DNA from 3 places in the Thalassospira sp. A3_1 genome. Region 2 is predicted to be linked to each of the others. Evidence: riboswitches for the same ligand, from Rfam matches in the RefSeq annotation. Region 2 holds a riboswitch; each other region holds the start of a gene.
The links. Region 2 has a riboswitch for cobalamin ahead of J7395_RS09315 (ABC transporter substrate-binding protein). Riboswitches for the same ligand answer to the same signal wherever they lie in the genome.

Region 1 (8,128 bases), on a different contig from region 2:
GTCAGCAAGGCGGCCGAGCGCCATAACGATAGTCCTGATCTTGAAGACGGTCGTGCACCACTGACGCCGAAAATCCTTGGTCGTATCGACGAGGCATTGCGTCGTGCCGATCTTTCGAACCTGATGCGCCGACAGGCGATTTGTGCCGTTGTTGGTGATGCAAACCCGACGCCGGTTTTCCACGAACTGTTCATTTCGATCAAGGATTTGCAGCAGACGTTGCTGCCTGATGTCAATGTTCTGTCGAATCGCTGGCTGTTCCAGCACCTGACGGAAATTCTTGATCGGCGGATGTTATCCCTGCTTACGCGCAGCAATGACGCATCGGTTACCGGCTCGGTCAGTATCAATCTGAATGTTTCGACGCTGCTATCGCCGGATTTCCTGACGTTTGACAGCAATGTCAAAGCAGGCCAGCGCGGCACAATCGTGCTTGAGCTGCAGAAGATCGATATTTTCGCTGATCTTGGGGCGTTTTTCTTTGCGCGCGATTTTTGCCGTGATCGCGGATACCGGATTTGTATTGATGGCATCAGCCATCTGTCGCTGCCCTATATCAACCGCAACAAGCTTGGCGTTGATATGATCAAGATGATCTGGGACCCGGAAATGGAAAATCTGGACGAGGAACACGGCAATGCGATGCGTGAAGCGGTCGCGCAGTCAGGCGATACGCGTGTGATCATGTGCCGTTGTGATGATGAACGCGCGATCAAGTTCGGTCATGGCATCAATATCACCATGTTTCAGGGGCGTTATGTTGAGCAGCTGCTAAGCGAACGCACTAAAAAATAACGCCAGCAAATAGCTGGCGTCTTTTAATTCCGAAGTCAAAACGATTATGCACCGCAGCTTGCAACACCAGCCTTGGCAAAGGTTGCCATGCCGTTGTGGCATTCCGCTGATGCCCGCAAAAGAGGGATGGCAAGGGCTGCCCCCGATCCTTCGCCAAGGCGCATGCCAAAATCGAGAAGCGGTTGTTTACCCAGTTTTTCGATCAGGCGCTTGTGGCCCGGCTCGGCCGAGACATGCCCGATCATGCAATGATCAAGCGCATCGCTGCGGATGGCGGCAAGGGTTGCCGCAGCGGCGCAGGATACATAACCATCAAGAAGAACCGGCACCCGCTGATAACGAGCAGCAAGAATGGCACCGGCCATCGCCGCGATTTCACGACCACCAACACAGCGCAGAACATCAAGTGCATCATGCATCTGATTTTTGTGCAGGATGATGGCGTCGCCTACCACGCGTGTTTTGCGTTCAAGCGTTTGATCGTCAATGCCGGTACCGCGTCCGGTCCAGTCGGCGGCTGCACCGCCAAACAGTGCGTGGGCAATAGCCGCTGCCGAGGTGGTATTGCCGATTCCCATTTCACCGGGCACAAAAAGGTCGAGCCCCTTTTCGATTGCGCTCATGCCAAAGGCCATTGCTTCGGCACAGCCTTCGTCATCCATGGCGGGTTCTTGTGAGAAATCGTTGGTTGGAATTTCAAGTGCGACTTCCATCACGCGCAATTCGGCATCTACTGTTTTGCAGATCTGGTTGATCGCCGCACCGCCATTGATGAAGTTTTCCACCATTTGCTGGTTGACCTCGACCGGGAAGGCGGACACGCCCTGGGCGCAAACACCGTGACTTCCGGCAAAGACCGTGACACGCGGACGTGACATGTTCGGGCGTGAATTTCCCTGCCACCCGGCCAGCCAAAGGCTGATATCTTCCATGCGACCAAGTGCGCCTGCGGGTTTGGTCAGTTCGGGCTCGCGCGCGCTGACGGCGGCCTGTGCCTCGGTATCGACACCGGGCAATTCGGCCATCAGGGTGCGGATTTCATCAAGGCTTTGCGGGGGATGCTTGGGGTCGAACATGGAAAATCTCCGGCTGGCGGACGAGGATGCAAAGCGTCTTCTGCTTGGCTTCTGTCGCGCCCATGATTAGTCTGATTGCGTGCAAAATGCCAGTTCGAATATGGGAAATCACCCGTGACAAATGATCATAATCAAGCCGGAATGAAATCGCAAAGCCCTGATGACGAGGGCATTGCCAGCAAGATTGAGCACGACGAAGACATTTCGTCGCCAAAGGGACCGGTTACCGATTTCTGGCGGGCGCTGGCCCTTTTGAGCCGTGTTCCGGTTTCTGCAACATGTGACTTTCGCCCGGTTGCGATCGCGCGGTCGGTCTGGTGCTGGCCATTGGTGGGACTGTTTATTGCAGGTATCGCGATCATCCCGGCATATCTGACCGAAGTTCTCACCGGAAATGGCATGATTGCGGCCATTGTCGCGACGCTGGCACTGATCCTGTTAACCGGGGCGATGCATGAAGATGGTATTGCCGACTGCGCAGACGGATTTGGTGGCGGGCAGGACAAGTTGCGTAAACTTGAAATCATGCGTGACAGTCGCATCGGCACATATGGTGTTGTTGCACTTGTTTTATGCCTTGCGATGCGTGTTGCTGTTCTGGCGGCTGCGGGTGAAAGCGGCAGCATGGCCGCCATTCTGATTGTGATGGCGACACTATCGCGTGCGGCGATGCCGATTGTGACCTATGTTTTTGATCCGGCGCGTGAAGACGGGCTTGGCAAGGGAGCCGGACGTCCCGACATCAGAATGGTCGCGGCAGGACTTGCCGTTGCCTTGATACTGGTGGTGATTGTTGCAGGGGCATTGACCGCATTCATGTGTTTGGTTGCCATGATGGTCGGGGCATCGATCGTCGGCTGGATCGCCCGGCATCAGATTGGTGGCCATACCGGTGATGTGCTGGGTATGACGCAAATCATTTCCGAGCTATTTGTCGGCATTGCATTTATCGCAGTGTTGCAGGTCACTTGGTGATAAGATCATAAAAATACCGCCGCGCAAATTGACCGGCATTTCATGGATTACATTTTTCCTTGGGGGAAGAATGCAGAAGGCAGTGACGACGCGGTGGTGGCTTGTTCGCCATGCGCCGGTGACAAATCCGGAACGGCTTGTTTATGGTCGAAGTGACATGCCGGTTAATCTGTCGGATGAAAAAGCGTTGCGGGCCTTGGCGCGTCAACTGCCTCGCGAGGCGATCTGGGTTACCAGTCATTTGTCGCGAACGCTTGATACCGCGTTAAAACTTCTGGAACTGATGGATGAAAACATCCTGCCGACCCGTGAGACCGGGTTTGCCGAGCAGCATTTCGGTACGTGGGAAAAGAAGCACTGGAATGACCTTCCGAAGGGGGAGACCACACGTTTCTGGACGGATTTTGCCAGACAGCACCCCCCGAATGGAGAAAGTTTCGGGGATGTTGTCGAACGCGTCGGCCCGTTGTTTGACCGGTTGACGCGCTATTGGGCAGGGAAAGATATTGTCGCGGTTATTCATGGGGGAACGGTACGCGCGGCTTTGGCAAGCGCCCTTGGTCTGCCACTTGAGGCGGCGTTGTCGTTTCATGTCGATACACTCGGTTTGACGCGGATCGAACATATTGCCGGTGTCGATCAGCCTGGCTGGCGGGTAACCGGTGTGAATTTGCGCTATTAGACGATCTGGCGATTTTGGATGAAAAGAACCCCGCGCGAAAATCAGGCAGGGTATCTGTTTCAGGCTGATTTTCGCTGTTCGGTTTCACGCGAACCAGAAAGGGCGTATTCCGACAAAAAGCGATCTACCATATCGGCAGTGACATCGTATCTGCCACAGATTGACGCGACATCTTCGAGATAGGCTTCGTAGTAGGGAATAGGGCGGCTGCGCGATTTGCCGCGAAGCTCGTTGATTTCAGTGAAATCGGACGTGAATTCCGGTGCCTCTATCACCTGAATAATCGTGTCGTCGATGATGGCCGCTGGTTTGCCCTTGTATTTCTTGCCACAGGCTGAAAGCATTTTGCTGGCGGTCGGGATGGATATCCCCGGCTGACCCAGAAGCTGTGACATTTGATCCTCGTCGAAATCGTCATTTTCGAACAGTTCCACGAGTTTGGTCAGGTCACGGACCAGAAGCGAAAGCGCATTTACGCGAATGCCACGCGCATGCGACCAGATAATGGTCGCGACAACACCACAGGTCGGACGGCTGGCATAAATGTTTCGAACATCACGACGCGCCAATGATATTTCACCATTCACGGCATGATGTTGCAGGAATTCGGGAAAGGATTGATCATTATAGTTCAATCTATCAAGCAACCCGCGCCACATGTCTTCGCGTGATACGGTTTGCCAGGTTGTTGATTTCAGGTTCCGAATTCGTTGAATTTGTTCATGAATTGCCATTTGATCAGCAAATTTCCAATTAACCCCAAGAGTTGACCCGAAACCTTTTGCGGTTCCAGCATCCGGACTTTGTTTGTTTTGTAATGTTCGGCGATCACGCTGGCGGCTTTTGGCAGCTCTGATTCCAACGTGATAAAATTATGTTCTCCTAAAGAATAACCGCTCACAAGCAGTCAATTCTTACAAATACTGACCTTATGGCTAGGTCGGAGTTTGGGCTTTGGTCATAGGGGCAAAGCTGCTAGGTTCGGCGCTGCCGTTTGGTGATGGGAAACCGGTGTGATGCCGGTGCTGCCCCCGCAACTGTAACGGGTTGGGTGATCCGGGTGATGTGATGTCACCAGCCACCGGTAATGTTGATGCGTAGCCAACATGCCGGGAAGGCGGATTGCTTTCATGCCCGCAGCCAGGAAACCAGCCATCGGTATCCCTGTTCGCAAGGATATGGGGTAACGCAATCGGGCCTCGGTGGGAGGTCAAAGCGAAGGAAAACGGGTATGACCCAGAATATGGCTGAAAACAGCCAGCTTGCCGGGATCCATCTGATCCTTGGCGGTGCCAGATCGGGCAAAAGCCGGTTTGCCGAAAACCGGATCAACCATGCAGGCGGCGGTATCTATATCGCGACCGGTCGTGCGTGGGACGACGAAATGGCAAACCGTATAGAACTTCACAAATCATCGCGCGGCGAGATGTGGCAAACGATCGAGGAACCGCTTGATCTTTGCACGGTCCTGTCTGCCTGCAATAGTGATGGCAGCAAACCGGTATTGGTCGATTGCCTGACGCTTTGGCTGACCAATCTGATGCTGGAAGATCGCGATATCGAGGCCGAATTTGACCGATTATGCGACATCCTTCCTGGGCTGGACATTCCGGTTCTTCTGGTGTCGAACGAGGTTGGCTTCGGGATTGTGCCGGAAAATACCATGGCGCGCAGCTTTCGGGATCACGCAGGACGATTGCATCAGCGAATTGCCGAACTTGCTGATCAGGTGACGCTTGTGGTTGCCGGCATTCCGATGGCAGTTAAATAGAACAGAATTTATGGATTTAAGGACAATTGAACATGGCACAGCTTGGAAAAATCCCGGCAACAGTGATCACCGGCTTTCTTGGTGCAGGAAAAACCACGATGATCCGCAATATGCTGGAAAATGCCGGGGGTAAGCGGATTGCACTGATCATCAACGAGTTTGGCGATCTGGGTGTTGACCGCGAGGTTATTAATGGATGTGGCATATCGGGTTGTGCCGAGGACGACGTTGTCGAACTGGCAAACGGGTGCATCTGCTGCACGGTGGCCGATGATTTCCTGCCAACCATCAAGGGGTTGATTGATCGTGATACACCGCCAGATCATATCGTGATCGAAACATCCGGGCTTGCATTGCCAAAACCGTTGGTCAAGGCGTTTAACTGGCCGGAAATCCGGTCGCGCGTCACGGTGGATGGCGTCGTTGCCGTTCTGGATGGAGCGGCGTTGCGTGACGGGCTGTTTGCCCATGATCATCACGCGGTTCAGGCACAGCGCGAAGCGGACGACAATCTGGATCACGAAAGCCCGCTTGAGGAGCTGTTTGAAGAACAGCTCCATTGTGCGGATATGGTGGTTCTGAACAAAACCGATCTGCTGAGCGAGGCCGAAATTGCCAAGGTCGAGGCAGATGTCCGGGCCGAGCTGAAACGTCCGTCCGTCAAGATTATCGCAACCGCGCATTCAAAGGTCGAAAATGCTGTGTTGCTGGGTCTTGGTGCGGCAGCCGAGGACGACCTTGATAGTCGCCCGTCTCATCATGACGATGGTCACGAACATGACCATGATGATTTTGAAAGCTTTGTCGTGTCGCTTGATAATGTTGAGGATGCCGCAGCGCTTGAGAAGCGTTTGATTGATGTTGTGCGTCAGTTTGATGTGCTGCGGATCAAGGGGTTCCTTGATATTCCCGGCAAACCGATGCGTCAGGTCGTTCAGGGTGTTGGTGAACGGTTCCAGCGTTATTTCGACCGTCCGTGGGCGGCAACCGAAAAGCGCCGGTCGGAACTGGTAGTGATTGGCCTGCATGGTCTGGATCGCAACGCTATCGAAGCGGCCATCAAGGCGTCTTGAAGCGGCGCGTTCATGTTTGAACACTGAGATCATCCGGCTGCGCCAGTGCAGGCCGGGTGATTTCAGGACCCTGATATCCGAGAAAAGAAACGGAAGTTCCCGATGCATCTACTTGCCGCCCAGCCGGGACTGGTCACCGATGGAAGCGAGGCCGTCGATCTGGGGCAAAGCCCGGGCGATGTTGTTATCCTGTCGGCTGCAGAGTCCGAGCTTGCCTGTCTGGCGGGTGCGCAGGCACGGCTGGATGCGGGGTTTGGCAAGGATGTCCCTTCCCTGCGATTGGCGAGCCTTTTGCAGCTGGGGCACAATATGTCGGTCGATCTTTATGTCGACGACGTTCTGGCAGAGGCCAAATTCATCATCGTGCGTATTCTGGGCGGGCGAGGATATTGGGAATACGGGATCGAACAACTGGTCGAACTGGCCCTTCGCAACGATGTGCCGCTGGTACTGTTGCCCGGTGACGATCAACCCGATGCAGAGCTTCTGTCCCTATCGACGGTTAAGGGCAGCACATATCAGCAAATCTGGCGTTACCTGATCGAAGGTGGGCCGGAAAATGCCGAACATTTACTTCGTCTTATATATGAAAAGTTAAACCCGTCTGTCAGCTGGAACTGGAAACCGGCGGCACCCTTGGTCAAGGCCGGGTTGTACTGGCCGGGAAAAACAACGGCAAATCTTGAAGAAATTGAACAAATTTGGAAACAAAATCATTCTGTTGTTCCGATAATCTTCTACCGTGCGTTAATTCAGGCCGGTAATCTGGACGTAATTGATGCACTGGTTGAAGAACTTCAGACTAATAAACTAAACCCGTTGCCAATTTTTGTTGCCAGCCTGAAAGATCCGGTTGCTGCTGCCTTGGTCGAAGAATGGCTGGGGGCAACCAAAGCAGACCTGATCCTCAATACCACCGGTTTTTCCCTTGCGGTGCCGGGTATCGAACGCCAGAGCGGACCGTTTGACGGTGTAGACGCACCGGTTTTTCAGGTTGTGCTGTCGGGCGGTGGTGAAGCGTCCTGGCGTGATGGTGTCAACGGGCTTGCCGCGCGCGATATTGCGATGAATGTAGCATTGCCGGAAGTAGATGGGCGTATCCTGTCGCGTGCAGTGTCATTCAAGGGATCGGCGGGCAAGGATGCCCTGACACAGATTGATCTGGTCAAATATATCCCGGTACGCGATCGTGTTGCCTTTGTTGCAGAACTGTCGGCCAATTGGGTCAAATTGCGCAAGACGGACGCTCCGATGCGCAAAGTCGCGATGATCATGGCCAATTACCCCAACAAGGATGCGCGGCTTGGCAATGGTGTGGGGCTTGATACACCGGCCGGGATGATTGAGACACTGCGTGCGATGAAGGATGCCGGGTACAGGATTGACGACCTGCCGGAAAATGGCGATGTGCTGATTGCCGCGGTTAAGGCCGGGCCGACCAATGATTACAAGTCGCTGGCTGATCGGATTGTTCGGGTGACGATCCCGGTTGCGGATTATCGCGCGGCATTTGCCGCCCTGCCAGCGCGCATTCGCCAGCAGGTGACAGATGCCTGGGGTGATCCGGAAAGCGATCCGTTTTATCTGCCGGATCGGGCGGCGATTGCCCTTTCGATCCTGCCGATGGGCAATGTTGTCGTCGGGTTGCAACCGGCACGTGGATACAATATCGATCCGCTTGAAAGCTATCACTCGCCCGATCTGGTGCCGCCCCATAACTATTTCGCGTTCTACATCTGGCTGCGTCATCATTTTG
Region 2 (8,128 bases):
TATGGCGCTGGAAGAGGCGCGCGCCGCCGCAAGGCGTGGTGAAGTGCCGGTCGGTGCGGTTCTGGTCGATGCCGATAGTGGCGAGGTGCTTGCACGTGCCGGTAACCTGACCGAGGAACTCAATGATCCGACGGCCCATGCCGAAATCCTTGTGATCCGTGCCGCTGCCGGGGCCAAGGGCGAACCGCGTCTGCCCAATTGCGATTTGTATGTCACGCTTGAACCCTGCCCGATGTGTGCCGCCGCAATTTCGTTTGCCCGTCTGCGGCGGGTATATTTCGGGGCCTATGACCCCAAAAGCGGTGGCATTGATCATGGTCCGCGGGTGTTCGAAAGCACAAGCTGCCATCACCGCCCGGAAGTTTACGGCGGGATCGGCGAGGTCGAGGCAGGCAAGCTTCTGAAGGAATTCTTTGGGTCACTACGCTAAGGCCCAAGATAAAAAGTAAAAGGCCCGCCAAAATGACGGGCCTTTGTTCTTATTCGCGTGTCTGTCCGCGCAATCCCGGCAGATGCTGATACATCCAGGTTTCGCTAAGCGGTGCATCGCCGCGTTTCAGATACATCCGCAAATCAACCGGCTCGGTGCCCTCGACTTTAAGGTCAAACGCCGCACGCCAGATACGGGTATCCATGATCGGCTCGATCTTTGTACGGACAATTTCCCCGCGCGAGGTTGAAACAATGACTTCCGGGAACTCGCCATAGGCAAGGGTTCCAAGGATTTCACCTTCGAACTCGACCGAGAATTTCAGCTCATCCTTCGGACGGACCGTGCCGGGATTGCCGCCGCGCCCCATACGGGTGGCTGTGACATGGGCAAGCTTGTCCATCGGGAACGGGTTATTGGCCTGCCAATACAGGCGATAACGGAACTGATAGCTGTTGCCTGCCTTGGCCGGGGCATTTGGCACCCAGAAAGCGCCGATATTGTCGTGAATTTCGTCATCTGTCGGAATTTCGACAAGCTGCACGGCACCGTCTTCCCACGCGCCAAGCGGTTCGACCCACAGGCTGGGGCGGCGGTGATAACGCACACCGTCAAGATAATGGCTGACTTCGCGATCCCGCTGCATCAAGCCAAACCCGCGCGGGTTTTTATCGCCAAATGCCGATGTACGGATGATTTCCGGGTTGTTCAGCTGACGCCAGATGCGTTCGCCATTCCCGGTCCAAAGTTCCAGCCCGTCACTGTCATGGACTTCCGGGCGCCAGTCAAAGCGGAACGATTTGTTCTGTTCGGAATACCAGAACATGCTGGTCAGCGGGGCGATGCCGAGGCGTTCGATATCCTTGCGCAGGAACAGGTGTTTTTCGACATCCATCGTCACACCTTCGCCGCGCGTCAGATAGAACCGATAGGCACCCGTGATGCTGGGACCATCGAGCAGGGCATAGACCGTGACCGGGGCGTTGGCCGATTTCGCGGGCTCGATATAAAACTCGCGGAAATCGGGAAATTCTTCGGGCTGGGACGTTGCCGTATTGACGACAATGCCGCGCGCCGACAGGCCATATTGGCCTTCATCGCCAATCGCACGGAAATAGGAGGCGCCAAGAAATGCCGCCCAGTCCTGGGTCTTCCAGTCATCACGTTCGACATTTTCATGCAGACGGAAACCGGCAAAGCCGCTGTTTTCCGAAAGCTTGCGCGCGATACTGTCTTCGGGCATGTCGAAATAGTCGGGCGTATAAACCACTTCGCGCGATTTGCCACCGTCAACCAGATGCATGTGAACCGGTTTGGCGAAATACATGCCCAGATGGAAGAAAGTCAGCGGGTAGGTGCCCGAACCATCGGCATAGGGCGAAAATTCGCGTTTATAATGCAGCTTGCCGTGGATGTCGTAATCGATCTTGCCGACAATTTCGGGATCGGGGGCGACAGGCGGTTCATAAGGCGATTTTGACATGGCTTCGGCGCGTTTGATCAGGGCGTCAAAGCTGAAGCTTTGCGGTTCGCCAAGATCAAGTTTTTCGTTGGCCGCCGATGCGCCATTGACCAGCGACATACCCGGCAGGATCAGCCCGGCAGCGGCCATGGATTTCAGAAATCGTCTGCGTTCCACAGAAGTCGTCATCAATCAGGTCCCGTTAATTTAAGATGTCCGGAACTATACCGGACAGTGTGGACGTAATCGGGATAAAACATGGCGAATTCAAGATCGTAATATCTGCATTTTTCGCATAGCGGTATGTTCGATGTCTGCCTAAATAAACTTGCAATCATTAAAATGGCGGGATCGCCATCGCAGAAAGGCATGTTCATGCAGCAAACTGTTATGGGAAAGCCCGAGCAGAAAGCCATTTTCCACGAGGCGGAACAGAAAGGCCTGCGACTGGCGATCAAGGGGCGTCTGGTCGCGCTGATCCTGATGGGGGTCTGGCTTGTGGCGTCGCGGTCGGGCGACCCGTTACGTGCCATTGAATATCTGATTGCGCTTGGTGTCTTTGCCGGGTTTGGCATTATCCATTACCGGATTATCGGATCATCCTATGATCGGAACTGGATCAAGTATCTGTTCATTGCGCTTGATATCGGCTTCCTGTCTCTTCTGATTGCGACGCAGCCGGTGTTTGATAATGTCGATCTGCCCCAGGCGGTGATTTTCCGCACACCGATCTTCCCGTTTTATTTCATCATTCTTGGTGTTGCCGCATTCAGCTTTTCACCGGGGCTTGTTTTATGGGCCGGTATTTGCGGTGCCGCCGGATGGCTTGGCGCGTTCCTTTATGCCATCCGCGATATGACGCAAACCTATGACTGGCAGGATATTGGTACATCGCCCGATACCCAGACCTTTGTGACCTATTTCTTCAGCCCCGATTTTATCGGTGCCTGGAGCCGCGTACAGGAAGCTCTGGCACTGGTTATTGTTGCTATTCTGATTGGTTTGGTCATGTGGCGGGCGCGCCATACGGTTCGCCGGCAGATCGAGGCAGAGCAGGAACGCAGCGCCATTTCCGATATTTTCGGACAATATGTGCCGCCCGCCGTGGCCGAGGTGCTGATTTCCAAACGCGGGACACTGTCCCCGATTGAGCGTGAGGCAACCATCCTGTTTGCGGACGTGGCCGATTTCACCAAGCTGACAGAAACTATCGGGCCAAAAGGAATTGTCGAAGTCCTGAATGCATATTTCGATGCGGTGTCACAGATCATCACCCGTCATCATGGCGTGATTACGCAGTTTCAGGGTGATGCCGTTCTGGCGACATTCAATGTCCCGGTCGAGGATGACGACCATGCCGGATGTGCCATCCGGGCCGCACGCGAGATCAATGATCTTGTTCATCAGCGCGATTTTGCCGGTATTCGCATTCAAACCCGGATTGGTATCTGTACTGGAACGGTGATTGCTGGAAGTGTCGGTGGTGGTGGGCGGCAAAGCTACACCGTGCATGGTGATACGGTGAACCTTGCCGCAAGGCTCGAAGTCATGAACAAGGAACTCGGGACCGATGTTCTGATTTCGGGGACAACGACGAAGTATCTTGCTACGGATAATTTTCGCAAAATCGGGCAAATGGATGTGCGCGGGCTTTCCGAACCGATTGATCTGTTCACCTTTGCAGCCGCTGGCGAATTGAATGTCCCGACCGGTAATGTGCCCGCGACAGCGAGCTGATCATCGTTAAAGATTTCACCCATGAAAAAGGAACGGCATCCATTCATCGGATACCGTTCCTTGCGGGGTCTGCATCGGGTTAACCGGTGCAGTGGGGCTCTGAAATCAGAATATCTATTGCAGCGGCTGGCGATACATCACCATTCCGGCGTGATACAGAACACCATCTTCGAAATAGCCATCTGCGGTGAAGCCGGTATCATCCCAGTAATCGATGTGATTGCCTGAAATTTCGTAACGTCCCTGATAGGCGGACTGACGATTGCCGCGCGCCTCGTCATAACGCCCATTGGCCAGCAATTCCTGACGGATGTTACCGTCTGCCGTGACCCACATGCCGACATAGGGATGCGGATCGTTCGACGCGGTACCGGACATGACGGTATCCTCCTGTGCGGTGGCTGTGCTGGAAAACAGCATCAGAAGACTGGTGATGGAAGACGCAAACATATGACGTGCCATGCGGGCCTCCTTGGGCGGTACGGATCAATATGCCGATGCCGTCGGGCGTACGATGATCTCGTTGATATCGACGCTGTCGGGCTGGGCGATTGCATAAAGGACAGACCATGCAATCGAAATCGGACTAAGGGCGGTTTTGCGCAATTCACCGAGGAACCCCTTGGCGCTGTCATCGGTGATATCGTTGCCAAGTTCGGTTTCGGTAACACCCGGCGAAACCATGGTAACGCGGATATCCCGGCTTTCCTGACGCAGACCGTCTGAAATGGCCCATACGGCATATTTGGTGGCGCAATAAACCGCGGCGGTCGGCGATACCAGATGCGCCCCGATCGATGCGGTGTTGATGATATGACCACCGCCCTGTTCCTTGAACAATGGCAGGGTGGCGGCAATACCGTTTAGAACGCCACGGATATTGACATCGATCATCTTGTTCCACTCGTCGATTTTCAGTTCGGCAAGTGGCGACAGGGGCATGACGCCGGCATTGTTAAACATCACATCAACGCGGCCATAGGTGTTTTTGGCGAAATAGACCAGTGCTTCGACATCGTCGGCATCGGTGACATCAACCGCGCGGCATGTGGCGGTGCCGCCTTCGGCTTCGATCTCGGCGACGATGGAATGGAGTTTGGCCGTGCGGCGGGCGGCCAGAACGACCTTTGCACCATTTTCAGCCAGAAGTTTTGCCGTGGCTTCGCCAATCCCGCTGCTGGCACCGGTGATAACGACGACCTTGTTTTCAACATTGCTGGACATAAGCGACATGACATCCTCCGTGTTTGGTTGATGGCGCTCAATGTGAGTGCAAACAGCAATTTGATGAATACACAGAACTCTTGATCAATTGCCTGATCCTCCGAACGGTACGAAAACCGCTTTTCAGTACAGTCCGGATCGGTATAGTTCATATTAGAGAAACAAAGGAGTTTGGTGATGTCTGTATTCGAAGAGATGTCTGAACTGATTGACAAATACTGCGAAGGAGAAGGCGTTGCCCAGACGCCGGTGAGTGCGATGCACCTGTATCGTGCAACCGGGCCATCGATGAAAGTCCCGACAATCTATAAGCCATGCCTTTGTATTATCGCGTCAGGTGCCAAAGAGGTCACTCTGGGCGAGGCGGTTTTCAGTTACGCGCCCGGAAAGTATCTGGTGGCGTCGGTTGACCTGCCCATTGTCGGCTGTGTGACAAATGCCAGTGCAGCACTTCCCTATCGCAGTTTGTCGATTGAACTTGACGGCCAGATGCTAAGTGACCTTGTAACCCAGATCGATCTTCAGATCGGATCCGCATCCGAAAGCGATTGTGGGCTTCATGTCGATGATGCCAGCGATACCTTGCTGGATGCCGTGATGCGCCTGTTGAGCCTGTGCGATCAGAAAGACGATATTTCGGTGATGGCGCCGATGCTTCTGCGCGAAGTGCATTATCGCCTGCTGCGTGGCCTTCAGGGGGCACGGATTGCACAAATCGGAATGGGCGGCAGCAACATGCAGCGCATTTCCAAGATCATCCGTCTGATGAAGGACGACTTTGCAGCACCACTGCGGGTCGATGATCTTGCGGCACAGGCAAATATGAGCCCGTCTTCCTTCCATCATCATTTCAAGCAGGTAACATCCATGAGCCCGCTTCAGTATCAGAAACGCCTTCGCCTGACGATGGCGCGCCAGATGATGCTGACGGAAATGAAGGATGCGGCGACTGCGGCCTATGAAGTCGGATATGAAAGCGCATCACAGTTCAGTCGCGAATATGCCCGCATGTTTGGCGCACCGCCCATGCGTGATGTATCGGCCATCCTTGGACGACTGGGCGGGGATGGTACGGCGGCAGCGAACGCCTATTAGGAAACCAGATCCTGACCCTTGATGATTGCGACCGGTTTGCAATTCTCTTGACGGGTCTGTGTGACTATGTGACATCAATTGATGTCAGTATCCGACAAGGATAAAGGGAATTCGAAGCCGTCTGCTAGGACGGTTAACCGAAGCTGCCCCCGCAACTGTAGGCGGTGAGTGTTTTTCTTCTGAAAGCCACTGGGATATTTCCCGGGAAGGCAGGAAAGCACAGCGACCCGCGAGCCAGGAGACCTGCTGACATGACGACGACGGACCGGGCGGGGTGCCCCGGAGGATGTCGGTACATGTCACCGTCTCACGCAGGTTGCAATGCGTTCTGCCTGCTTTCGGGTTCTGACATTTCCCGCCATTTTTCAGCACCTTTGCAAGTCTCTTGACCATAGTAACTTTGTTGTTATGTTATAACATAACATTTATTGGTTTGATATGCCCGATCGGGAATGAAATTCCGGATCGGTATATCCATGAAAGGACGCAAAGTGATCGAACTTAACAAACGGGTTCTTGCAGTCGGGGTGTTTGCTGCAGGACTGGCTTCTTTCGCGCAATACGCATCTGCGACGGAATATCCGCTTACACTGGAAAATTGTGGTCGGACTCTGACCTTTGATCAGGCCCCGAACCGTGTCGTATCGCTGGGCCAAAGCAGCACCGAACTGCTTTATCTTCTGGGGCTGGCCGACAGGGTGGTTGGAACGGCCGTATGGCTTGGCCCGGTGCAGGAACAGTTTCGCGACGTCAACGCCACCATTCCGCGTCTGGCAGACAACGATCCCAGCTTTGAAAGTGTGGTCGGCCAGAAACCCGATATGGTCACAACCCAGTTCCAATGGCATATCGGCCCGAATGGCAAGGTCGGAACGATTGACCAGTTCGCCGAACTTTCAATCCCGGTCTATACCGCACCAGCCGATTGTATGGGCAAGGACAACACTACGGGCGGCGACGGAACCCGAATCGATGCCTTTTCCATGGATCAGATCTATCAGGGGATAGATGACCTTTCGAAAATCTTCGATGTCGAGGAACGTGGCGCCGAACTGATTGCCGATTTCAAAGCCCGCGAAAAAGCCGCACGTGAAAAAGTCGCCGCCGTCAACGGCAAGGGCATTTCGGCCCTGTTCTGGTTCTCCAGTGCTGAAATCGATGTTGATCCGTTTGTCGCCGGTCAGAAAGGTGCGCCGGCCTATGTCATGTCGATCCTTGGTGTCGACAATGTCATCGACAGTGACGATGAATGGCCCACAGTCGGGTGGGAAACCATCGCACGAACCAATCCCGATATCATTGCGATTGGCAAAATGGATCGTCGCCGTTTTCCGGCCGATGACTGGGAACTGAAAATGCAGTTCCTGAAAGCCGATCCGGTAACCAGCCAGATGAGTGCCGTCAAAAGCGGAAATATTGTCGTCATGGATGCCCAGTCGATGAACCCGACCATGCGGACAATCGAGGGCATTGAAACGCTGGCCAAGGCAATCGAGGCGTTCGAGGCGACCCAGTGATCGGGCCAATGATCGGGAATATCATTTCCAGCCCCGTTTTCTTGAAACGCATCAGCGTGGCATTTGCCGCGCTGATGTTGCTGGCTGCGGTCCTGGCGGTTGCCGCATCGGTGGGCGAAACAGCGATCCCGGTGGGCACGGTGATCAATACGATTGCCAATCATTTGTGGGATGCCGGGTATCCGGTGGATGCGATTGATGCCGGTATTATATGGAACTACCGACTTAGCCGCGCAATCGTCGCCGCAAGCTGCGGGGCGGCACTTGCTTTTTCCGGGGCGGTCCTGCAGGCGCTTTTGCGTAACAGTCTTGCCGATCCTTACTTGCTGGGCATTTCAGCCGGTGCCTCGACCGGTGCGGTCAGCATCGTGATCCTAGGTCTTGGGGCCGGGATGCTTTCACTGTCACTTGGGGCATTTATCGGCGCAGTGGCGGCATTCGCCTTTGTGACCCTTCTGGCATTACAGGCCGGGCGCGGTACGGGGGCGATCATTCTGGCCGGGATTGCCGGATCGCAGATGTTCAATGCCCTGACATCCTTTATCGTCACCAAATCGGCCAGTGCCGAGCAGGCGCGCGGCATCATGTTCTGGCTTCTGGGCAATCTTAGCGGCGTGCGCTGGCCCGATGTGTGGCTGGCTTTACCCGTGGCTCTTGTCGGGC
Region 3 (8,128 bases), 520 kb from region 2:
GCGCGTGGTGCGGGACAGCTTTACCAAATTAACGACATCCGACAGCCGGTCCTTAACCGCCACCGCGTCGGCAGCCTCAAGGGCAATGTCGGTGCCCCCGCCAATTGCGATGCCGACATCCGCCGATTTCAGTGCCGGGGCGTCGTTGATGCCATCACCAACCATGGCAATCGGCCCCTTCCGCGCCGGATCATTGCGCAAATCAGCCAGCACGTTCAGCTTGTCTTCAGGCAGAAGCTGCGCCCGGTACTCCATACCAAGTTCACCCGCCATGCGTTTGGCAACGCGTTCGGCATCACCCGTCAGCATCACCGGGCTGATGCCCAAGGCGTTCAGTTTGGCAAGCGCATCCCGGGCATCCGCACGCGCGGTATCCCGCAGCGCAAGTGCGCCAATGACATCGCCATCACGCAGGATGACAACGGCCGTGCTGCCGGCGTCTTCCTGTGCGGCAAGCCAGTCGGCAACTTTTGCAGCCGGTTCGATATCAAGGCGTTTGGCCGCCCCGACGCGATAAAGCGTGCCATCAATCCGGGCTTCGACCCCGGCACCAGCAATGGTGCGCGCATCGGTGATTTCCGGCAGATCAAGTTTCCTTTCCGTCGCGGCATGAACCACCGCCTTTGCCAGCGGGTGGGAGGTCACGGTTTCAAGCGCGGCAGCAATCGCAAGCAGCCGGTCCTCGTCCATATCGCCCACCGACATCATTGCCGTCAGCTTTGGCTTGCCTTCGGTCAATGTGCCGGTTTTGTCAAACGCCATGGTACGAACCGCCCCGATGGCTTCAAGCGCGGCACCGCCTTTAACCAGCAGACCAATTCTGGCCGCACGAGCCAGGGCCGACGTGACCGCCGCCGGGGTGGAGATCACCAAGGCACAGGGACAGCCGATCAGAAGCAGGGCCAGCCCGCGATAGATCCATTCTTCCCAGCCCTGCCCGAACAGAACCGGTGGAATGACGACCGTCAGGGCGGCAAGCGCCATGATGATTGGCGTATAGATACGGGCAAATTTGGTAACGAAACGCTCGACCGGTGCCTTGTGCTTTTCGCTTTGTTCAACCAGATCGATCACACGATCCAGCATGGTTTGCCCCGCCGCACGGGTTACGCGCAGGCGTACGGGCCGATCGGTGACAATGGCACCGGCAAAAACCTCGTCCCCCGGTTCAGACGGGACGGGCACGGATTCACCGGTCAGGTGGCTGTTGTCAATTTCGGCGGCCCCGTCGGTCAGGACACCGTCGGCCGGAATACGTTCGCCTGGACGGACTTCGACAATATCATTCAGTGCAAGCGCGGACGGGGCGACCGTTTCAAACACATTACCCGATGCCGAAACCCGCCTTGCGGTTTCCGGGGCCAGTTTCATCAGCGATTTAACCCCGCTGCGTGCCCGCCCCGCAGCAACACCTTCAAGGCTTTCGCCGATGGCAAACAGCAGGACGACCATACCGGCTTCAAGACTTTCACCGATTGTAACCGCGCCAAGAACCGCGACACTCATCAACAGTTCGATGGAAAAGAATGCGCCGCTTGCCGCCAGACGGAACGCCGTTTTCATCACCGGAAATGCTGCGATGATCGAGGCAATGGACATTGCATAGGCGTCTGTTGCGGGTATCAACCACCCAACGAGCCCACCCAACAAAAGCCAGGCCGCTGCCCATGCAATTTCGTCCCCGGCTTCCGGCCAGGGGGCCAGCTTGCGCAGCAGGGACTGTTCTTTGGCATCGCTATCTTGCGACGCGGCATTATCCGTCGCAGCCAGATTGCCAGAACCACAGGAACCGCCAGCGCAGCAAGCGGCTTCGGATGATTTCGCTGCCCCCGGCATTACCTTTTCACTTGCCGGATAACCCAGTTTGGTCAGCATGGTGCTGATATCGGAACGCGTTTCGGCACTGTCGTCGCGAAGACCCAGCGTCACCATTTCGCGCATCATCGATACATCAACACATTGCACGCCATCACGTTTGGAAAGCGCGGTTTCAATTTTCGCCACACAGGACCCGCAATCCATGCCCGATACAGCCCAATGACGATGCGAAATGCCGTCGCGATGGCGGGCCAGCACATCGTCAACCGCGCCCTGTTCCCTGCCACTCAGTTCGGATTGCGCGTGCAGGCCATCGGCGGCAGCAAGAAAGCTTTGCCCCGGTACGGCGTCGTTCAGAGCCGCAATCAGCGATGACTTGCAGCTTTCACAATTTCCAATGGCCGGGAACTGATCCCATTTTGCGATGACGGACATTCTGGACCTCGCCAACATTCAAATTTATATTCATGCGTTACATTCAAATAACAATTCATATGTTGTGGAGTCAAGAACATTCAAACCATGATTTGAATGTTATCACACACAATGCCCGACGCCCCGAAAAAGTTGATGAATTACGCCAGCACTGCGGCCATAGTGACCACCCGATTTAAGAACCAAGGCCAACCGCCCGATGCCCCGTATTGTCATTTGCAAAACCTGCCAGCCAGCACCCGATGCTGATCCGGCCTCAAAGGTGGATTTTGTCGATGCGGATGGTTTTGCGCGGCAGTTAGGCACGGCACTTGATCAGGCGGAATTGCCCGAAACGTTTGAAGTCACACAGGTTGACTGCATGGGATCATGCAGCGACCCGACATCGGTTGCACTTCAGGGAACCGGGCGGGCAAGTTATCTTTTTGCCGGATTATCGGCGCGTCACGACATTGACGATATCATTGCCACCTGCCGGGAATATCTGAACGCCCCGGATGGATGGATCGAAGACGCACGCGGCTGCGGGCGTCTTCGTTTTTGCCTTAAGGCCAGAATTCCGGCCCTTTGATTAAGGTGCCACCGAAACAGTCATTGTCTGACGCAGCGGCTTATCGCCGACGGCAAGCTGGCTGTGATCATTGGCCGTCAGCGTTACCGTGACCTCGTTATCGCCCGCCGGAAGCTCTGTGATATGGAACCACGGGCCATACAGGCGGGCAATCTTGGTGCCGTTAACATAGACATGGGCATGACCTTCTCCCGGGACATGCGTGCTGCTGGCATGTTCGGGGGCAAACCGGAAATTCTGCACCATTAGATGCAGGTTCCAGCCACTGACCGGGTCCGGTATCATCGCGACATCAAGACGTGGTGCATCAGTGCCCGCAGGTAATGAAATAATGGCGTCGTGACTGGCATGTGCCGCCCCCATCTTCATTTCACCGTGTGCGGTACCATGTCCGGCAACGCCATGCGCCATCGGATCACCGTGATCGTGCCCGTCAAGGGTGATGCCGTTACCAGCCGCCACCAGAAAACCGATCCCCCCGCCGAAAACCAGCCCAATCCCGAAAAGGGCAAGTGAACGTGACATTTTATTCCTCGTGAAAACCCTGAAAATAAATCGGGCGCGCCCGTGGCACGCCCGAAAAGGATCGTACTTTGACCGCGATCAGGCGGTCTGCGCCTGTGCGGCCCGTTGTCCTTCGCGTTGCCAGAAATATCCGGCAAACAGGCCAACCAGCACCCAGGCAGCAAGACCGACACCAAATGCACGGGCAGCAAAAAGCGCCCCGATTTCAGTCGGTACCGGCCCGGTAAAGGCATCGGGCTCCGGCGCGCCAATGACATGGGGGGCAAGCAGCAGAACTGCAGCAATCCCCCACGAAACCCAATTGCGACCAAATGCAATCAGCCAGACGGCAATTGCCGCCGTCCCGACGGTGGCAAACCACCAGACCTGCCGTGCGTAAACGTCTGCGGCTGCAACACCGGGCACTTCAGGTGCAAGGGTAAAGCCCGGTGCAAAATGAACGATACAGAACCCGGCAATGCCCCAGATAATACCCTGACGACCAGCGACCTCGTGACCGCGGCTTTCAGCCAGCGCCATGGCCGCAACCAGAATAAGCGCATACCCGGTATAGACCAGCATGGTGAACAGGACGCTTAACCCGTCGCGGACAAGATCAATGCCGCCGACATCCTGATGTGCACTAACCGCAGCACCGCCGAAATGAACCAGCTCGCCGGTTTCATAAAGCTCCGCATGCAACAGAACCGGTTGCACAAAATAAAGCTGAAGCAGGGCCGCAATAAGACCTGCTGCAGCACCAGCGAACAATGCGCTGGTGAAAATGCGTGACATCATGGCTTAGTGACACGGAAAGCCGGTTGCATGGCGCACATCATGTGCCGCATCGTGCAACAATTCAGCCTGAACATGGCCGGTCACAAAGATGATCGCGAGGCCAAAAACGGCACAAACGATGATCGGCAGAAGAACCGATTTTTTTGAAGCGGCAAATGCCGCGGTCTGCGTGGTCATAAACTTCTCCTATGCTGTCACACCCGACAGTCGGTTCGGGTCCATGCCTGGCAGGTCTCCTGGCTTGCGGGTCATCATGCGTCGCCGACCTTCCCTGCTTTCGCAAGTGGCGTGATGGCGGGCACTTTCCGCATACAGTCGCGGGGGCGGCTTTGGCTTTGACCGCCCAAAACAAACGGTCTTCCAAATTCCCTCTTCGTTTACCTGCCCCGAGCAGACAGGTAAAAACCAAGCAGTTCGTTTATGACGGTAATTCCCCGCAAGCGCAATGTGAAAACCGGACGCGACGCGGGTTCATTCGTCGAATGTGGCAATTTCACGACAACGCAAAAGACGTATTTCAGTCGTGGGTCACATGGGCAAAGACATCACGAACAACACGGGAAATATGTTCGTCATCAATCTGATAGAAGATATGACGCCCGTTTCGTTCCGATGCCAGAATGCGCTGATCGCGCAACTGACGCAGGTGATGGCTGGTCAGGGATTGGGACATGCCCGATGCCTCGGCCAGTTCGCCAACGGTTTGCGGTTTTTCCATGCAACGCAGAACAAGCTGCAGCCGCCCGGCATCCCCCAGAAGCGCAAAGATTTTTGCTGCTGCCTCAATATCAGGAAGCGACAGGTTATGACCGGTCGCACGTGATGCGTCACGCGTTACGGCCTCGCCCTGTTCGGTGGAAAGGCCAAGACGTGCGGCCGTATCGCATTCCTGACAATCGTTGCCGTTTTCAGCCCCGGCGATCACGGGACGCGCCGAGGCAATTTCGACCTTGCGGGATTTCGTTTTGCTTTGTGACATCCCCCTATTTTCCATGCCCAGCTGCACTTGGCAAGGGGACTTGATGTTTGCGCGCATGGAACTCCGCCCCGCAGGGAACGTTACAGGTATGACACACCATCGAAAGTGCCAACCAGAGCAAGGAGACGCACCGATGCAAGAGCAAACAGCACTCGACATTTTCAATCTGCGCCAGTCCCGTGACAGTTGGGAACGGAATGTGGCCGGTTACTGCGCGAAAAACGACATGCAGATCGGAAATCTGCCCAAAGAGATTACCGGCCCCTATAACGAGATGAACGAGGCATGGGAAAAGCTTAAGGCCGAAGGTGATGCGGCAAGCAACACCACTGCAGAGCAGTTCCACAAGGCAACCGCAAAGCTTGAAAAGGCGTGGAACGATATGACGGGCAAGTAAGCCCGGGATTTTATGCCTTGTGGTTAAAATGCCCCAAAATCGCCTTTTCATTGCAAATCGATGACACGATTACACGCCAGATTGAAACTGTCTGGAAAAGCAAAAGGAGGCTCCCATGACAGCCCGCCCCATTCCGGAGCACGCCAAGCTCCATCAGGAATTCAAGGATTGGGAGTTCGGTCTTGCAGCACATTGCAGGGAATCCGAAAGCGGCCTTGAAAAACTTCCAAGTGAGGTTGTTCAGGCGTGGGATGACATGGATGCCGCCTGGAGCGAGATAAAGGATCATAGCGACGATATCCCGCAAGAATCCCTGCAGCGTTTCCGTGAAGCAAAGCAACGTTTGCAGGAAGCGTGGGATGCGATGATCTCTTCCGAACGGCATTAACGACGCCGCGCTGGAAGCAGCCAGACTTTTTCGTCTCCCTCTCTTCCGTGGCGGGTTTTCCTCCCCTCCCCGCCATCCTTCTACAGCCGGGTGTTTCAACCGCCCCGGCTGTTTTTTTGTCTGGATTTTGGCCAGGTGTCGCCCGCCTAACGTCCAAATCCCGGTTACGGGCAAAAATCCGGATTGACTCATTTCAATAAAAAATTCATGTTTTATTTTAATTAATAAATTCGATTCGTTATTTAAACGTCACCCGAGTGCTTCCGGATGGAGCCCCGTCATGTCCGACACCCTGAAAAATGTCCGCATTGTCAGCCGCATTCTTGGCTGGGTATGCCTTATCGCTGTTGTCTTTGAAATCTGCCTCGTGCCGCTGATCTGGCACGTGGATGGCTGGATCGATACCAGCGCCAGCCAGATGACCATCAGCCTTGAAGAATTGCGCGCCCTTTCCGGCTGGCAGAAATATGCCGTGATGGCATCGATGATGCTGCCGACACTTGTTATGGCCTATGGGCTTTGGCGGTTGCGCAAGATGTTCCTGTCCTTTGCCGAAAACCATATTTTCCAGCCTGCCCCGATTGCCCACCTGAAAGCATTTTCCGTGGCCCTTATGGCGCAAACCCTGATCAAGCCGCTTTCAGGCGCACTGACCTCCGTGCTGGCGACTATTACCCGCCCCGAAGGCGAACGGATGCTGTCTATCGGGCTCAGCGATGCCGAGGCCAGCACCCTGTTTCTGGGCGGGTTGCTTTTGGTGATTGCGTGGGTATTGGGAGAAGCCACCCGGATCGAGGACGAGAACAGGAGCTTCGTCTGATGGCGATCATTGTCCGGCTTGACGTGATGCTTGCCCTGCGAAAGATGAAGTCCAAGGACCTTGCCAACCGGATCGGGGTGAGCGAACAGAACCTGTCGCTCCTGAAATCAGGCAAGGTGCGCGGTGTGCGGTTTGAAACACTTGCCGCGATTTGCCGGGAACTTGATTGCCAACCCGGTGATCTTCTGGAATTCGTTGCCGACGACCTGTAAGCTCTTGTGATCATGGCGGCCCGGTTAAAACGGGGCCGTCCTTCATAAGAAACAAAGCAGCCAATTTAACGGCTGTTATCAGGGAAGACGTGAATGGAAAACAAGGTTGCCCTCGTAACAGGTGCCGCACGTGGCATCGGACTTGCCACCACGCATCTTTTTATTGAACTGGGCTGGCAGGTTGCGATGATTGATCGCGACAGCGCGGAACTTCGCAACGCATGTCGCGATATCGCAAATGCCAAGGCATTTGAATATGACGTATCGATCCCAGAGCAGGTCGATCTGATGATCGACGACGTCCTGATCGAGTTCGGACAGATCGATGCGGTTGTCAACAATGCCGGGGTTGCCGATTTCCTGCCGATCCATGAAACCGATTTCAGCGCGTGGCGCCGGATCATGGAAACCAACCTTGACGGGACCTTTCTTGTTTCGCAGGCGGCGATCCCAGCACTCAAGCAGACCAAGGGTGCGATTGTCAATATCGGCTCGATTTCCGGACTTCGGGCATCGACCCTTCGGGTGGCCTATGGCACATCGAAGGCGGCCGTCATTCACATGACGAAACAGCAAGCGATCGAGCTTGGTGATTTTGGTGTCCGGGCCAATTGCGTCTGCCCCGGCCCGGTCAAAACCAAGCTTGCCATGGCCGTGCATTCGCCAGAAATCATATCGGCCTATCTTGATGCCATGCCGCTTGGCCGGTATGGCAGCGAACTCGAAATCGCCGAAGTGATTGCGTTTTTATGTTCCGACAAGGCGAGCTACGTTACCGGTCAGGTGATCGCCGCCGATGGCGGGTTTGAAACGGCTGGTGTCGGGCTCCCGGCCCTTCGCAAGGCTGCAGAAGAATAATCACTTTGAGTGCGACCACCTTTGGCTGAATGCGCAAACTCCGTTGCGCAAAAGTGTGATCGCTTTCCCTTCTTCCTGCGTATGGCAGGGAAACACCATCACTCAAAGGTATTTCCTTGCCAATCGAACTTGCCCTTCTCGTCTTCAATGCTCTTTTCTGCCTTGCGTTTCCTTGGGTTTACAACTGGTCCTATGGCAGGCAGGTCGGCGGCAAACGCCTGATGGGCAATCGCGACAACCTGCCCGAACGGCAGGGCTTGGCCGCGCGCGGCCTTCGTGCCCACCAGAACCATCTGGAAAATCTGGTGCCGTTTGCGATCATCGTTCTGGTCGCGCACGCCATCGATA

Region 1: it holds a riboswitch for cobalamin, as region 2 does, so the genes downstream of both, cobU (bifunctional adenosylcobinamide kinase/adenosylcobinamide-phosphate guanylyltransferase) here and J7395_RS09315 (ABC transporter substrate-binding protein) in region 2, are expected to answer to the same signal.
Region 3: it holds a riboswitch for cobalamin, as region 2 does, so the genes downstream of both, J7395_RS11800 (CbtB domain-containing protein) here and J7395_RS09315 (ABC transporter substrate-binding protein) in region 2, are expected to answer to the same signal.

The regions. Positions count from the first base shown of each region.
Region 1 covers NZ_JAGHQQ010000001.1:1,335,296-1,343,423, forward strand. The annotation lists gene J7395_RS06025 (hypothetical protein) at 1-795, shown strand, start outside; gene cobT (nicotinate-nucleotide--dimethylbenzimidazole phosphoribosyltransferase) at 840-1,871, opposite strand; gene cobS (adenosylcobinamide-GDP ribazoletransferase) at 1,986-2,846, shown strand; gene J7395_RS06040 (histidine phosphatase family protein) at 2,917-3,528, shown strand; gene J7395_RS06045 (hypothetical protein) at 3,588-4,163, opposite strand; gene J7395_RS06050 (hypothetical protein) at 4,223-4,429, opposite strand; cobalamin riboswitch at 4,489-4,700, shown strand; gene cobU (bifunctional adenosylcobinamide kinase/adenosylcobinamide-phosphate guanylyltransferase) at 4,760-5,299, shown strand; gene cobW (cobalamin biosynthesis protein CobW) at 5,332-6,372, shown strand; gene cobN (cobaltochelatase subunit CobN) at 6,475-8,128, shown strand, end outside.
Region 2 covers NZ_JAGHQQ010000002.1:497,115-505,242, forward strand. The annotation lists gene J7395_RS09285 (nucleoside deaminase) at 1-430, shown strand, start outside; gene J7395_RS09290 (glucan biosynthesis protein D) at 480-2,081, opposite strand; gene J7395_RS09295 (adenylate/guanylate cyclase domain-containing protein) at 2,268-3,629, shown strand; gene J7395_RS09300 (Atu4866 domain-containing protein) at 3,744-4,091, opposite strand; gene J7395_RS09305 (SDR family oxidoreductase) at 4,116-4,862, opposite strand; gene J7395_RS09310 (AraC family transcriptional regulator) at 5,031-5,948, shown strand; cobalamin riboswitch at 6,017-6,214, shown strand; gene J7395_RS09315 (ABC transporter substrate-binding protein) at 6,425-7,465, shown strand; gene J7395_RS09320 (iron ABC transporter permease) at 7,474-8,128, shown strand, end outside.
Region 3 covers NZ_JAGHQQ010000002.1:1,014,371-1,022,498, reverse strand. The annotation lists gene J7395_RS11820 (heavy metal translocating P-type ATPase) at 1-2,253, opposite strand, end outside; gene J7395_RS11815 (DUF1636 domain-containing protein) at 2,453-2,824, shown strand; gene J7395_RS11810 (hypothetical protein) at 2,825-3,349, opposite strand; gene J7395_RS11805 (CbtA family protein) at 3,428-4,126, opposite strand; gene J7395_RS11800 (CbtB domain-containing protein) at 4,130-4,303, opposite strand; cobalamin riboswitch at 4,335-4,551, opposite strand; gene J7395_RS11795 (metalloregulator ArsR/SmtB family transcription factor) at 4,644-5,105, opposite strand; gene J7395_RS11790 (hypothetical protein) at 5,239-5,502, shown strand; gene J7395_RS11785 (hypothetical protein) at 5,618-5,890, shown strand; gene J7395_RS11780 (DUF2975 domain-containing protein) at 6,171-6,710, shown strand; gene J7395_RS11775 (helix-turn-helix transcriptional regulator) at 6,710-6,922, shown strand; gene J7395_RS11770 (SDR family NAD(P)-dependent oxidoreductase) at 7,016-7,780, shown strand; gene J7395_RS11765 (MAPEG family protein) at 7,897-8,128, shown strand, end outside.